One region of the Enterobacter sp. genome, then DNA from elsewhere that is predicted to be linked to it. Evidence: predicted binding sites of a transcription regulator. Region 1 holds the regulator's gene; each other region holds the start of a gene.
The links. The regulator sigma-54, encoded in region 1, starts transcription at its own class of promoters, with help from an activator protein. The targets are predictions, from matches to a motif close to GTTGGCACANNTTTCGCTNT.

Region 1 (5,025 bases):
GTGCAAGCGACGGGTATCGCTGTAGCGACGGATTAGCGTATTGCGGTCTGCATCAAGGAACAGCAGCTGAGGCGAGAACGTGTCAGGCAGGTTGCTCATGGCCTGTTCGAAGATCTCTGGCGATTCAGGCATGTTACGGACGTCGATACTGACGGCTGCAGAGGTTTGTCTCTCCGCAAGCGTGCGGGCCAGATCGGGCAACAACACGACCGGCAGGTTATCAACGCAGTAAAAACCCATGTCTTCCAGCGCGCGCAGAGCAACGGATTTCCCCGACCCTGAACGGCCACTGACAATCATCAGCACCATGTTCCGTTTCTCCTCAGGACAACAGATGTGAAGGCCATCTCCTGGTTATGCATCATCCTGATTGCCTTCTGCTTCAGTGATAATTTGGTAGAGCTCTTCATCACTTTGGGCCGAGCGCAGTCGACGGCAAATAGTTTTATCGGCCAGACGTTTTGCGACCAGCGACAGCGTATGCAGGTGGGTTTTCGTCTGATCGGCAGGCACCAGCAGCGCGAAAAGGAGATCGACGGGCTGGTTATCAATGGCATCGAAGGCGATGGGTGTTTCAAGCTGCACAAACACACCAACGGCACGCAGGGTATCCTCTTCCAGTTTGCCGTGCGGGATCGCGATGCCGTTGCCGATACCGGTACTGCCCATTTTTTCACGGGTCAGAATCGCTTCGAACACCACCTGCGGCGGCAGGCCCAGCTGTTTAGCAGCCAGTTCACTGATGATCTCCAGCGCACGTTTTTTGCTCTGGCAGTGAACCGCACTGCGGGTACATTCCTGGTTAAGGACATTGCTCAGTTGAAGAGCGGAATCGTTGTTCATCATAATTTCACCTAAGCGCTAACTGTACAAATGGCCTGTTGTGTTTCACAACAGGCCGTCCTGCACCCGTTAACTGCCCGGACAATTAGTGTTGTTTCAGTTTATCTTTATGTTTATTGAGCTGTCGCGCAAGCTTATCAATCAAGCCGTCGATAGCAGCGTACATGTCTTGCCCTTCCGCACTGGCATGCAGTTCACCCCCGTTAACATGCAGGGTGGCATCCGAGATATGAGTCACTTTCTCCACTTTCAACACAATATAGACCTGATTGATCCTTTCGAAATACTGCTCGAGTTTTGCAAACTTCGCGTTCACGAATTCGCGTAAAGCCTCAGTAATTTCGACGTTTTGTCCAGTGATGTTGAGCTGCATAGTGTCTTCCTTATCGGTTGTGTCAGACCAGCTGTTTACGCTGGTTGGACGGCGGAATGGATAAAGACTCTCGATACTTCGCAACAGTACGACGTGCCACCATAATACCCTGATCGGACAGCATGGTGGTTAACTTACTGTCGCTTAGCGGCTTCGCGGGGTTCTCCGCGGCGATCAACTTCTTCACCAGGGCACGAATGGCCGTTGACGACGCTTCACCGCCGCCCTCGGTATTCACATGGCTGGAGAAGAAATACTTAAGCTCAAAAATACCGCGTGGACTGTGCAGATACTTCTGCGTGGTGACACGGGAAATGGTTGATTCATGCATCTCGACGGCCTGGGCGATATCCGCCAGCACCATCGGTTTCATATACTCTTCGCCCTGCTCAAAGAAAGCCTGCTGCTGTTCGACAATACAGCGGCTGACGCGTAGCAGCGTATCATTTCGGCTCTCAAGACTTTTGATCAGCCATCGCGCTTCCTGAAGATTGCTACGAATATATTGATTGTCGGAGTCGTTACGCACGCTGGTGCACATGGAGGCATACTGCTGGTTGATTTGCAGGCGAGGGATGCTGTCTGAATTCAGCTCAACGACCCAGCGGCCATTGTGTTTTCTGACCAGCACGTCCGGAATAACGTACTCAGGCTCGCTGGTCTGGATTGATTGTCCCGGGCGTGGATCGAGTGACTGGATCAGATTCACCGCTTCTTTCAGCACATCTTCTTTCAGGCGCGTGACGCGCATCAGGGTGCGGAAATCGTGGTTCGCCAGCAGATCCAGGTGATCGCTGATGATCACGCGCGCCTCGTCGAGCCATGGCGTCTCTTTGCTGAACTGAGAAAGCTGGATCAGCAGGCAGTCGCGCAGATCTTTTGCGGCTACGCCTACCGGATCGAAACGCTGGATGCGCTTCAGAACGGCTTCAACTTCCTCAAGCTCTATCTCTTCGTCGCCCATGCTTTCCAGAATATCGTCAAGCGTGACGGTCAAATAGCCGGTGTCGTCAACGGCATCGACAATTGAGGTGGCAATCGCGCGGTCGGTATCGGAGAAGGGAGTGAGTTCCACCTGCCACATCAGGTAATCCTGCAGCGACTGGGTGGTTTCTCCCTGATAGACCGGTAGCTCATCATCCTGGTAGTCAGCACGCGTACCGGAAGGCGTTCCGGCGGTGTAGATTTCATCCCAGCTGGCATCCAGCGGAAGCTCGTCGGGCATCTCTTTTTGTTCGAGTGCGTCGGCGGTATCGAGCGCTTCTGTATCCTGCGATTGCTGGGTATCTACCTCGTCATGAAGATCGGTTTGTTCCAGCAGGGGGTTGCTGTCCAGCGCCTGCTGGAGCTCCTGCTGAAGTTCTAACGTGGACAGTTGCAACAGGCGAATTGCCTGCTGTAGCTGCGGCGTCATCGCCAGTTGTTGGCTGAGCCTTAATTGCAAACCTTGCTTCATGTTCAGAGCATTTTTCTCCGGTTCGGCGTTACGTTACCTCTACCCTATCAGAGTCTGAAGTCTTCCCCAAGATAGACGCGCTTAACATGATCGTCTTCGAGGATCTGCTGCGGCGTACCGTGGGCGATCAGATTGCCCTGGCTCACAATATACGCGCGTTCACATACGGCCAGCGTTTCACGGACGTTGTGGTCGGTGATCAGTACGCCAAGCCCGCTGTCGCGCAGGTGTTCAATGATACGTTTAATGTCGATAACCGAGATCGGGTCAACACCCGCAAACGGTTCATCCAGAAGGATAAATTTAGGGTTTGCGGCCAGCGCACGCGCGATCTCAACGCGACGGCGTTCGCCCCCGGAGAGTGCCTGACCGAGGCTGTCGCGCAGATGCTCAATGTGGAACTCTTCCATCAGCTCGTTGGCACGATCCTGACGCTGTTCGCTGGTCAGATCGTTACGAATTTGCAGGACCGCCATCAGGTTGTCGTAAACGCTAAGTCGACGGAAAATGGAGGCTTCCTGCGGCAGATAGCCGATCCCGCGACGCGCGCGCGCGTGAAGCGGCAGAAGACTGATGTCTTCATCGTCAATGATTATGTTGCCGGCATCGCGCGGCACAATGCCAACGACCATGTAGAAGGTTGTCGTTTTACCCGCACCGTTAGGGCCAAGCAGCCCCACGATTTCGCCAGAGTTGACGGTCAAACTGACATCTTCTACGACACGGCGGCCCTTATAGGCCTTCGCGAGGTTTTTTGCAGTTAATGTTGCCATAACGGATTAGTTACTCTTCTTCTGTGCCGGGGCCTGGCCCTTGCCTTTGTCCTGCAGCTGCGACGGAACCAGTACGGTCGTGACGCGTTTACCTTTCTCGCTGGAGGCCTGCATTTTTTGCTCTTTCACCAGATAGGTGATTTGGTCGCCGGTAATGTTGCTGTCCAGCTGTTCCAGATACGCGTTTCCGGTCAGGATAACCAGGTCCTTCGCCAGCTCGTAGTGCATATGTGAGGCGCGGCCTTTCACCGGCTTGCCGTTGTCCTGCATCTGGTAGAAGGTTGCCGGGTTGCCGTAACCATCAATGATCTCTTTGCCCTGCTCGCCACCCGGACGGGTAACGACCACTTTGTCAGCGTTAATTTTGATGGTGCCCTGGGTCATGACGACGTTACCCGTGAAGGTGACGACGTTACCCTGCATATCGAGAGACTGGGTGTCGGACTCGATATGAATCGGCTGGTCGGTATCGCCCGTTACAGCAAGCGCGGGGAGACTGGTCGCCAGCATCGCGCTGGCGATAATTACTTTAAGGCTGAGTTTGTTTGTTTTGAATTTCATAGGAGGTTCTAACCTTTTCAATCAGCTCGGCGTTCTTGCTGCGTAAGTTCCCGCGCATTCTCAAACCGCTGGAATTAAATGTTGTGCCATACAGTGTGACCAGATCCTGCGACGTCACGTCCTGAGTAACCAGGTTGATCTGGGCATTATCCGTCGTAATTTTTCGCAGTTGCGAGTCAGCGGTCAGGGCGTTGACTTCAACGTGGCCGTACAGATAAAGCATACGGTCATTTGTCAGTTTGGCCCGATCTGACTTAATTGACCACGTCGGCACTTTGTCTTTATCGAATGTGGTCATCACAGGTTGGGTAAACCACGAAATACCGTCATCTGAAAAATATTCAACATGCTGGGCAATCAGGCGATAGTTCAGCGCGCCTTCCGGGCTGTAGACCACTGTTTCGCTGTGATCGCTTTTATAGGTTGGATCGGTATTGTTAACCACTTCCGTTTGCGTATCGTCGCGATCGGCAAGGTTCACGCCAATCAATACCAGTGCGACTAGCGAAAGCAAAATGATAATCCAGCGTCTGGTTTTACTCATATCGATTGCCCTTTGGCCTCATCAAGCTTGCCCTGCGCCAGCAAAAGCAGATCGCAGACTTCACGGACGGCACCACGGCCCCCGTTGATGTGGGTAACGTAGTCAGCGCGCGGGATCAGCAGCGGATGCGCATCGGCAACGGCGATGCTCAGCCCGATTTCAGCCATCACGGGCCAGTCAATCAGATCGTCCCCAACGTAGGCCACGTTTTCCGGTGCGATAGCCAGTTTACCCAGTAAATCCTTAAACGCCGCCATCTTATCGGACTGCCCCTGATACAGATGGGTAATTCCTAAGGTTTCACAGCGGTCTTCTACCAGTTTAGCTTTTCGCCCGGTGATGATAGCCACCTCAATACCCGAGGTGAGCGCACAGCGGATTCCATAGCCGTCGCGGACGTTAAATGCTTTCAGCTCTTCACCATTATTGCCCATGTAAATCAGGCCATCGGAGAGTACGCCATCCACATCCAGGA
Region 2 (5,025 bases), on a different contig from region 1:
GCGATAGCGCAAAACCGATTGTGTATGACGTTGAAGTTCTGCGAGACGGCAACAGCTTCAGCGCGCGCCGCGTAGCGGCCATTCAGAGCGGCAAGCCGATCTTTTACATGACGGCCTCTTTCCAGGCGCCGGAGCCGGGCTACGAGCATCAGAAAGTGATGCCCCCGGCTCCGTCACCTGACTCTTTAAAATCAGAGACGGATATTGCTCGCGCGCTGGCGCATCTGCTTCCCCCTCAGGTCAAAGAGAAGTTTCTCTGCGATAAGCCGCTGGAGATCCGCCCGGTTGAGTTCCACAACCCGATGAAAGGCCATACCGCCGAGCCGAAACGCCAGGTTTGGATCCGTGCCAACGAGACCGTGCCGGAAGATTTCCGCGTCCATCAGTATCTGCTGGGCTATGCGTCTGACTTCAACTTCCTGCCGGTGGCGCTGCAGCCGCACGGCGTTGGTTTCCTGGAAAAAGGGATGCAGGTCGCGACGATCGATCACTCCATGTGGTTCCACCGTCCGTTCAACATGAATGAGTGGCTGCTTTACAGCGTGGAGAGCACGTCAGCGTCGAGCGCACGCGGATTTGTGCGTGGAGAATTTTATACTCAGGACGGCGTGCTGGTCGCTTCGACGGTGCAGGAAGGGGTGATGCGTAATCGCGGGTGATTGTGTGCGGCCTGATGCCCTCCCCCTGACCCTCTCCCACCGGGAGAGGGAATACACATTAAAAACGGCAACCTCTGGTTGCCGTTTTGCTGTTTATCAGGCGTTATACGCATTCTCGCCGTGGCTGTTAACGTCCAGACCTTCGCGCTCCTGCTCTTCCGGTACGCGCAGACCCACCGTCATATCCGCCAGCTTATAGCCAATGAAGGCCACAACGGCAGACCAGACAACGGTGATAGCTATACTTTCCAGCTGCACCAGCACCTGATGAACCATGGTGACACCTTCCGCGTAACCCACGCCACCGAGCGATTTCGCCGCGAAGATACCGGTCATGATACAACCGACTATGCCGCACACGCCGTGCACGCCGAATACATCGCATGGGTCGTCGACGCGCAGCACACGTTTCAGTGCGGTCACGCCCCACAGACCCGCCAGACCCGAGACCAGGCCAACCAGCAGCGCACCGCCGACACCGACATAACCACACGCAGGCGTAATACCGACCAGACCGGCGATGGCACCCGAACAGGCACCCAGCAGAGAAGGTTTACCGCGTACCGCCCACTCGCCAAACACCCAGGAGAGAATCGCACCCGCCGTGGCAACAACGGTGTTCACGAAGGCCAGCGCGGCGATTTCGTTGGCCGCACTCGCAGAGCCGGCGTTAAAGCCAAACCAGCCAAAGTAGAGGATCGCAGTACCGGTAAACACCATCGGCAGGTTGTGCGGTTTAAACGCTTCTTTACCGAAGCCCACGCGTTTGCCAATCAGGTAGGCCCCCACCAGACCCGCTACCGCGGCGTTGATGTGTACAACGGTACCGCCCGCGAAGTCCAGCGCACCATGGGTTGCCAGCAGACCGCCCCCCCAGACCATGTGCGCAATCGGCACATAGGAGAGCGTCATCCAGACCACTACGAAGATCAGAACAGCAGAGAAACGAATACGCTCCGCCAGCGCGCCCACAATAAGCCCGACGGTAATACAGGCGAAGGAGCCCTGGAACGCCACGTGAATATACTGATAGAAGCTGCCCATCAGCGCGGTCAGCTCAATATTTTTCAGCATCACCCAGTCGAAGTTACCAAAGAACGCGTTGCCCGTACCGAACGCCAGCGAGTAACCGTAAACCACCCACAGCACGCAGACCAGCGCAAACGTCACGGCAACCTGCGTCAGCATGGAGAGAACGTTTTTGCCACGGATCAGGCCGCCGTAGAACAGCGCAATGCCCGGAATGGACATGAAAAGCACCAGCGCGGTGCTGATCATCATAAAGGCGTTATCGGCTTTATCAGCCACCGCAGGGGCAGCAGCCAGCGCCAGGCCCGGCAGCAGCGCCAGCGAACCCAGACCCGTTTTAAGTGTTGCTATCTTCATTTTCTCGATCCCTATCACTGTGTGCCAGGCGTTATTTACAATGCCGCTTCGTCAGATTCGCCGGTACGGATGCGAATGACGCGCTGCAGTTCGGCAACGAAAATTTTGCCGTCGCCAATTTTGCCGGTGTAGGCCGCTTTGCTAATGACATCAATGACTTCATCAAGCTGATCGTCAGCAATCGCGACATCAATTTTTACTTTTGGCAGAAAGTTAACGCTGTATTCCGCCCCGCGATAAAGCTCGGCATGACCCTTCTGACGACCAAAGCCTTTCACTTCGGTGACAGTCAGTCCCTGAATACCCATTGAAGACAACGCTTCACGCACGTCTTCGAGTTTGAATGGTTTGATTACAACCGTAACCAGCTTCATAGATCCCCTCCAGTCAGAATTCGGTAATGGCCGTAGCTTACGCAGAAGGTATTGCAAGGGATGTGCCAGAAATGCAAACGGGGGGGGGAACGGCGGCGCACAGAGCATTACACGGCCTTGATAAACGAACTGGTGAAAAAAAACGCACCATGCCGGTGCATGGTGCGTTTCAGTTTTGCACCAACAGGAATGACTGTTAGTGCGCCGCCTCATTTTGGTGCATCAGGCGCTAAGCGACTCTTCATCGCGCACGCTGGCCGCCAGCTCTTCGCCCGCCAGCTGCAGCTGGTACATCTGCCAGTAGCGCCCTTTTGCTTCCAGCAGTTCACGGTGGGTACCACGTTCAACGGCCTGTCCGCGATGTAGCACCAGAATGGTATCGGCATCGACGATGGTGGAAAGACGGTGGGCAATCACCACCAGCGTCGTATGGTCGCGTACGGCGGAGAGTGCCTGCTGGATGGCCTGCTCGGTGCCGGAGTCAATACTGGCAGTGGCTTCATCCAGAATCAGGATCTGCGGCGTTTCAATCAGCACCCGCGCCAGCGCCAGGAGCTGCTTTTGCCCGACAGAGAGATTATTCCCCTGCTCGCCCAGCCTGGTATTTATCCCATCGCTAAACCCGCGCGCAAGCTCTGCCAGCTGCACTTTTTCCAGCACGTCCCAGACCTGTCCCTGAGTGTAGTCTCGTCCCAGAGTCACGTTGGCGTAGAAGGTATCGGCCAGCACGACCGGATCCTGTTGCACCATCGCGACGCCTTTACGCAACACGGTGTGGCTGAGAGACGCGAGCGGGCGCCCGTCGAGGCGGATTTCGCCGCGCGTGACCGGGTAATAGCCCATCAACAGGCTGGCTAGCGTGCTCTTACCGCTGCCGGTATGCCCCACCAGCGCCACGAAACCGCGCGACGGAACGTCAAGCGTGATGTCCTGCAGCACCAGCCGATCTTCGCGATAGGCAAACGATACGTTATCAAAGGCGATAGTCCCGCTTTGCAGAGGTTGCTCGTCATTGCCGTAGGCCTGACGCGGCCTGTCCATCAGCTCAAACACGCGCTCACCGGCGACCACCGCCTGCTGCAACATCGATTGCTGGGTGGTGAGCTCGATCAACGGCTCGTTAAGGCGTCCCAGATAGCTAATAAAGGCGTACAGCACGCCCACCTCAATCGTACCGTTTGAGCTCAGCCCAAAGAGCATCAGCAGCCCGCAAAGCACCAGCGCCGAGAAAAGGCTCAGCAGCGGACGCAGCAGGAAACCATCAAGCCGCAGCGTCTGCATACGCGCCATATAGTGCGAACGGCTGGCTTCCCCCATGCGTTCGCCAAAGCGGGCCTGCTGGCGGAACTGCTGGATGACGCTCATGCCGTTAATCACTTCGTTGAAGCCATCGTTGATGTCGGCCAGATAGGCGCGAACCCGGCGCACAATCGGCGTGCTGTAACGCTGGTAAATCACCATGACGATCAACACCGCCGGGAAGATGGTGATCGCCACCAGCGCCATACGCCAGTCAAGGCTGAACATCGCAACCAGCATCGCGCCAATCAGCGCCGCGCTGCGCAATACGGTCGCCACAACGGTGACGTACAGATCGCGGATCACCTCGGTATCGTTGGTCACGCGCGAAATTACCTGCCCAACCGGCTGGATATCAAACTCGCTGAGCGGCTGGCGAAGCGCCGCGTCCATCACATCCGTACGCAGCTGCTGAACAACGCCCACGGCAGCACGGTTAAACAGCAGCGACTGAGCATAGTGCAGCCCTGCCGCCGCCAGCTGAAGGCCAACGTAGGCCACGCCTAACCCCGCCACCAGCCCCAGGGGCAGATAGCTTTTGGCGACCATATTGTCGATGAAGTAGCTAATGAGCAAAGGACCGCTCACTTCAGCAATCGCCGCAATCCAGAGTAAAAGCACGGCAACGGAGAGCGGTTTACGCCACGGCGAGCCGTAGGCCAGCAGACGTTTGAGCGTCGGCCACATCGTTCCGAGCTTACGCATTGGCGGCCTCCTCATCTTCTTCCGGCGCATCGTCCAGCGCCGCCTCAAGCTGTTGATAGCGGTACATATCGCGATACCAGCCCGGCTGCTCGGCAAGCGTTTCATGCTGCCCGCGCTGGGCAATGTGCCCGTGCTGCAAGACCAGAATTTCGCTGGCTTCGGTTAGCGCAGACAAACGGTGGGCGCTGATAATGACCGTGCGTCCGTCGCCCCACTGGCGCAGGTTATGCAGAATTTGATGCTCGGTACGGCCGTCCACGGCGGAAAGTGCATCATCCAGAATCAGGATTTCAGCATTCAGCAGCAGCGCGCGGGCAATGGAGATACGCTGTTTTTGCCCGCCGGACAGCATGACGCCGCGTTCCCCGACTTCCGTCTCGTACCCCTGAGGCAGACGCAAAATATCATCATGAACGCTGGCCAGACGCGCCACGTGTTCAATCTCTTCCTGCGTCGCCCCAGGGCGTCCAAGGGCGATGTTGTTCGCCACGGTGTCCGAAAATAAAAACGGCGTCTGGCTGACGACCGCCAGGCGACCACGCCACTCGTCAAGCAGCAGATTCGTCAGGGGGATATCATGGAAACGAATATCGCCCTCGGTG
Region 3 (5,025 bases), on a different contig from region 1:
GCCCACCATCCAGGCCAGGCGCTGCCCGGCGAAGGTAAAGCTGTACCCGTCCAGCACCACGCCCGCAATGGGGCCGAAGATAATCAGCGCAACCAGCCCGGAAAAGATCGCGTCCAACATGCAGCGTTTAAGTGAAAAGCCGTGTGATGTCATCATTCTCTCCTTCACACCTTGGCCACAACCGGGCGCCCGAGCAGTCCCTGGGGACGGAAAATAAGGATCATGACCAGCAGGCCGAACGAGAAGACGTCTTTATAGTCCGAGTTCACCATGCCCGAAAACTGGGCTTCCGCCACGCCCAGGATAAGGCCACCGAGCATGGCGCCAGGGAGGGAGCCGATGCCGCCGAGTACCGCCGCCGTAAAGGCTTTTATACCGATCACGAACCCGACGTAGAAATCAAAGGTGCCGTAGTTCATGGTGATCAGCACCCCCGCCAGGCCCGCCATCGCTGCGCCGATAACAAAGACAAGCGAAATAATCCGGTCGGTGTTAATCCCCAGAATGGAGGCCATCTTACGATCCTGCTGGACCGCGCGGCACATTCGCCCCAGCCGGGTACGATTGATTATCCAGGTGAGCACCAGCATGCCGGCAAACGAGGCCACCAGAATAAACACTTTGGTGTAGGTTATCTGCACGAACCCGTCGCCCAGATGCAGGCGAATCACGCCGTCCAGCATGGTCGGCACCCCTTGCTGGCGCGGGCCCTGGCTCAGCTGCGCGTAGTTTTGCAGGATAAGCGATATCCCGATGGCGGAGATCAGCGGTGCCAGGCGCGTGGAGTTGCGCAGCGGCTTATAGGCGATACGCTCGATGGTCCAGCCGTACACCCCGGTGACCACAATGGTGAACACCAGCGTGCCGAGGATCAGCAGCGGGAAGGACTGCAGGCCGAAGAATGAGAGCAGCGCCAGGCCAATGGCGCAGAGATAGGCGGAAATCATATACACTTCGCCGTGGGCGAAATTAATCATGCCGATAATGCCGTACACCATGGTGTAGCCGATGGCGATCAGGCCGTAGACGGAACCCAGCGTTAAGCCATTGATTAACTGTTGCAGGAAGAATGTACTCATCTTAGCGCGCTCGTTTTATAGGCTGCGCGAGCCGCGCAGCCTGATGTTTATTACGCGCCGACGGGCGAGCCCATCGACGTTGAGCGTGACTCCGTCCCGTTACTCCACTTCCTTATATTTTCCTTTGTCGTCCCACTGGTAAACCACGTAGTCAGAGACTTTCAGATCGCCTTTGCTGTCCCAGGCTTTTTTGCCCATCACCGTGTCAACGGAATTGGCCTTCAGCCACTCGCTGGCTTTGGCAGAGTCCTTGCCGCCGGTGGCCTTGAAGGCCGCGGCAATCGCCTGTACCGAGGCGTAGGAGTACAGGGTGTAACCTTCCGGCTCGAATTTACCGGCGCGGAATTTCTCGATTACCGCTTTGCCGTCCGGGATCAGGCGCGGATCTTTACCGAAGGTCATGTAAATGCCATTGGTATATTGCGGGCCGCCCGCCGCGGTCACCATCTCTTCGTTGACGATACAGTCCCCGGAGAAGAATTTCGCCTGCACGCCCTGCTCACGCATCTGGCGAACCAGCGGGCCGGCTTCCGGATGACAGCCCCCGAAGAACACGACGTCCGGTTTTTGCGCGCCGATCTTGGTGACCAGCGCGTTAAAGTCTTTTTCACCGCGGGATAACCCTTCGTACATCACATCCTGAACCCCGCGTTTCGCCAGCGCCGCTTTGGTGGCGTCAGCCAGACCCTGACCATAGGTGTCTTTGTCGTGAATAATCACCACGCGCTTGGCTTTCAGCTTGTCGATGATGAAGTCGCTGGCAACCTGGCCCTGCTGGTCGTCGCGGCCGCACATGCGGAACATGTCGCTCATACCGCGTTCGGTAATCAGCGGGTTAGTGGAGCCGGGGGTAATCGCAATAATGCCCGCGTCGCTATACACCTCGGAGGCGGGCATGGTGGAAGAGGAGCAGAAATGGCCGACCACGGCGTTGACTTTATCCTGGTCAACTAAACGGTTAGCGACGGCCACGGCCTGCTTGGGCTCGCAGGCATCATCCCCCTGAACCAGTTTGATCTTCTCGCCGTTAATGCCGCCTGCGGCATTAATGTCTTCAGCGGCCTGCGTTGCGCCGTGCCAGTACTGATCGCCATAGGTGGCATTCGGACCCGTGAACGGCCCGGCCACGCCAATCACAATATCTGCCCGGGCGGAAAACGCCGTCACCAGGCAACCGGCCAACACAAGAGAAAGAGGAGTTCTGATAAATTTCAGCGACATTATAATGTTCCTTAGCAAAGAGGTTTTTGCACCACGGTGTAAACCCGAACGCCCGACGGCGCAGCCAATCCGAAACACGAGCAAGAACAAAATGCACTAAACGAACAAGATACAGACGGCATCCTGCATATTACGGCGAGATTTCCCTGCGCAGAGACGCGCGAAGAACGTTAAGCAAAAACGTTGCCAGAATGGCTAACCCATTGACGGGCATGTGACATGTTTGAGTATAGAGCGCCGCGTTATGCCGCCTTAGGGGAGGAGAAGAAATTACAGCGGAGATCACATATCGTTAACAATAAAGCCCATAAGTTGTGCAAAGGTCACGGTTTGCACGTTTTTGCAGCAATAAAGACCTAAACTTCACCCCGGAGAGGGGTGAGATATGTGTTAGGATCGTTTCCTTTTTTGCAGGAGTATCAGCGATGACTGAAGGCCCATTGAATGAAAGCGAAATGGCGTGGCTTGAAGAGACGTTAATGTCTTACGGTCATGATGACGCGTCCGTGATTGACGTGTCCGAACTGGACGGCATGCTTACCGCAGTGCTTTCCGGTCCTGTTGTCGTTGAGCCAGATGCCTGGCTGGTGGCGGTGTGGGGGGGCGAGAAGTACATTCCGCGCTGGAAAAACGATCGTGAGATGAACCGTTTTATCGATCTCTGCTTTAAGCACATGAACGATATTGCCGAGCGTCTGAGCGAATACCCGGATCAGTTCGAACCGATGTTTGGCTATAACGACGTGGACGGCGAGAGCTATACCGTGGTGGAAGAGTGGTGCTATGGCTACATGCGCGGCGTGGCGCTGACGGACTGGTCTGCCTTGCCGGAAGCCCTGAAGGCCGATCTTGATGTGATTGCGCTGCACGGGACGGAAGAGAACAGCGAAAAGCTGGATGAACTGTCCGAAGAAGAATATATCGCAAGCATCGAGAGCATCCAGCCTGCGGCACTGCGCCTGTATAATTACTGGGTAAACAACCCGCAGCAGCCGGAAGCGAAGAAGCCGATTGTGAACGGCACGAAAGTCGGGCGTAACGATCCGTGTCCTTGCGGCAGCGGGAAGAAGTTTAAGAGCTGCTGTTTGCACTGATAAAAAAGGGGCTGATGACAGCCCCTTTTATTCAACCCACTTCCGGCAGCATCCCTGCTGCAATCAACACCTGCACCAGAATAATCACCACCCCGCAGCCAAACACAACGCACAGCAGCGGTTTTCCCCCCGCCACGCGGTACCCCTGCTGAGAGTGCTGCTGACGGCTTTTCCATGCCAGCAGGGAGGGGAGGAGGAGGGCAAGGATCGAGAGCGCTACCCCTGCGTACCCCAGCGCCATCACAAACCCGCGTGGGTAAAACAGCGCGAACGCCAGCGGCGGCAGGAAGGTGATTGCGCCCGTCTGTAACCGTCCCGCGGCGGTATTACGACGCTGGAACAGGTCGGCCAGGTAATCAAACAGGCCGAGCGCCACGCCCAGGAACGAGGTTGCCAGCGCCAGGTCGGCAAACAGGTGTACCGCCAGCTCAACGTGCGGGGAGGTGACGACCTCGCGCAGGGCGAGCAGAAAACCGTTCAGGCCAGCGTGTTGCGCCATGAGCCCAATAAAGGTTGAAGAGTCAATGCTGCCCAGCGTTACCAACTGCCAGAAAATATAGGCGATCAGCGGGATCGCGCTGCCGATAACAAAAACGCGGCGCAGCTTGCGGATATCGCCGTTCATATAGCTGACGATGCTCGGCACGCTGCCGTGGAAGCCAAACGAGGTGAAAATGACCGGGATAGCGGAGAGCGCCAGACCTTTTTCCAGCGGCAGCGTAAGCAGGTTGACCTTGTGCACGTGCGGGGCCAGCAGCACCAGCATGATAATGAGGAAGAGAATTTTGGCGCTGAACAGAAAGCGGTTAAACAGATCGACCAGCGACGTTCCCACGCAGACCACGCCGCCGCCGATGAGTGCAAAGAAGATGGCGCCCGTTGCAGGGGTAATGTCAGAGCCAAACCAGTCGTTGACGCTGGAGGCAATCAATTCCCCAGCGCCGCTAATGTAAGCGGCGGTCAGGGCGTACATCAGGAACATCATGCTAAAGCCGGTTATCCACTGGCCGTAGCGTCCCAGATAGCGCGCCGCAAGCGAACCCAGACCGGTGTCAGCGGGCACGTGCTGGTAAACCTCAAGCAGCAGCAGGGCGGTGTAACACATCAGCGCCCAGAGCGTTCCCAGCAGCAGCAGGGTCATGCCAAATCCCACGCCCGCGGCCGCCAGTGGCATTGCCAGCATTCCTGCGCCAATCGTCGTTCCGGCGACGATAAAAATACTTCCCAGGGTTCTGTTTTTCACGCTTTCCTCTACAACGATGCTTAACCGCGACAAAATCTGCGGCGCAGAGTAAGGGAAAAGCCGTAGTTCGTCAAATCACCGTTACAACTAGTGTAATGAATGGTTTACGAAATGATGACCCTCTGATCCTTTATAGGCCTCTGCCTACTTCATAAGGGCAATGTTGCTGCGCGACGTTCCGGCGTAACGTAAACAATAAGTATAAATTATCAAATTAAGTGAGGGTTTTATGGCAGGTGAGAATCCTTTTACCGCGGCGTGGAGTCGGGGAGGTAACCTGTTGTGCCATGGCCACTGGATAATCAGCTGGCAGAACCAGCCCCTGAATCTTCCCGAGTCCCGTTGCGAAAAGGATATGGGCACCTGGGGGATCTATTCGGTTATCGAT

Region 2: the regulator sigma-54 is predicted to act here: its motif matches at 2,470-2,489, upstream of glnK (P-II family nitrogen regulator).
Region 3: the regulator sigma-54 is predicted to act here: its motif matches at 2,472-2,491, upstream of ACWYRJ_RS11645 (branched-chain amino acid ABC transporter substrate-binding protein).

The regions. Positions count from the first base shown of each region.
Region 1 covers NZ_CDRQYH010000008.1:77,220-82,244, forward strand. The annotation lists gene rapZ (RNase adapter RapZ) at 1-309, opposite strand, end outside; gene ptsN (PTS IIA-like nitrogen regulatory protein PtsN) at 355-846, opposite strand; gene hpf (ribosome hibernation promoting factor) at 929-1,216, opposite strand; gene rpoN (RNA polymerase factor sigma-54) at 1,239-2,672, opposite strand; gene lptB (LPS export ABC transporter ATP-binding protein) at 2,720-3,445, opposite strand; gene lptA (lipopolysaccharide ABC transporter substrate-binding protein LptA) at 3,452-4,006, opposite strand; gene lptC (LPS export ABC transporter periplasmic protein LptC) at 3,975-4,550, opposite strand; gene kdsC (3-deoxy-manno-octulosonate-8-phosphatase KdsC) at 4,547-5,025, opposite strand, start outside.
Region 2 covers NZ_CDRQYH010000007.1:71,436-76,460, forward strand. The annotation lists gene tesB (acyl-CoA thioesterase II) at 1-659, shown strand, start outside; gene amtB (ammonium transporter AmtB) at 756-2,045, opposite strand; gene glnK (P-II family nitrogen regulator) at 2,081-2,419, opposite strand; gene ACWYRJ_RS04170 (SmdB family multidrug efflux ABC transporter permease/ATP-binding protein) at 2,642-4,423, opposite strand; gene ACWYRJ_RS04175 (SmdA family multidrug ABC transporter permease/ATP-binding protein) at 4,416-5,025, opposite strand, start outside.
Region 3 covers NZ_CDRQYH010000032.1:3,776-8,800, forward strand. The annotation lists gene livM (high-affinity branched-chain amino acid ABC transporter permease LivM) at 1-153, opposite strand, end outside; gene ACWYRJ_RS11640 (ABC transporter permease subunit) at 165-1,079, opposite strand; gene ACWYRJ_RS11645 (branched-chain amino acid ABC transporter substrate-binding protein) at 1,179-2,300, opposite strand; gene ACWYRJ_RS11650 (YecA/YgfB family protein) at 2,726-3,394, shown strand; gene tyrP (tyrosine transporter TyrP) at 3,426-4,637, opposite strand; gene ACWYRJ_RS11660 (hypothetical protein) at 4,867-5,025, shown strand, end outside.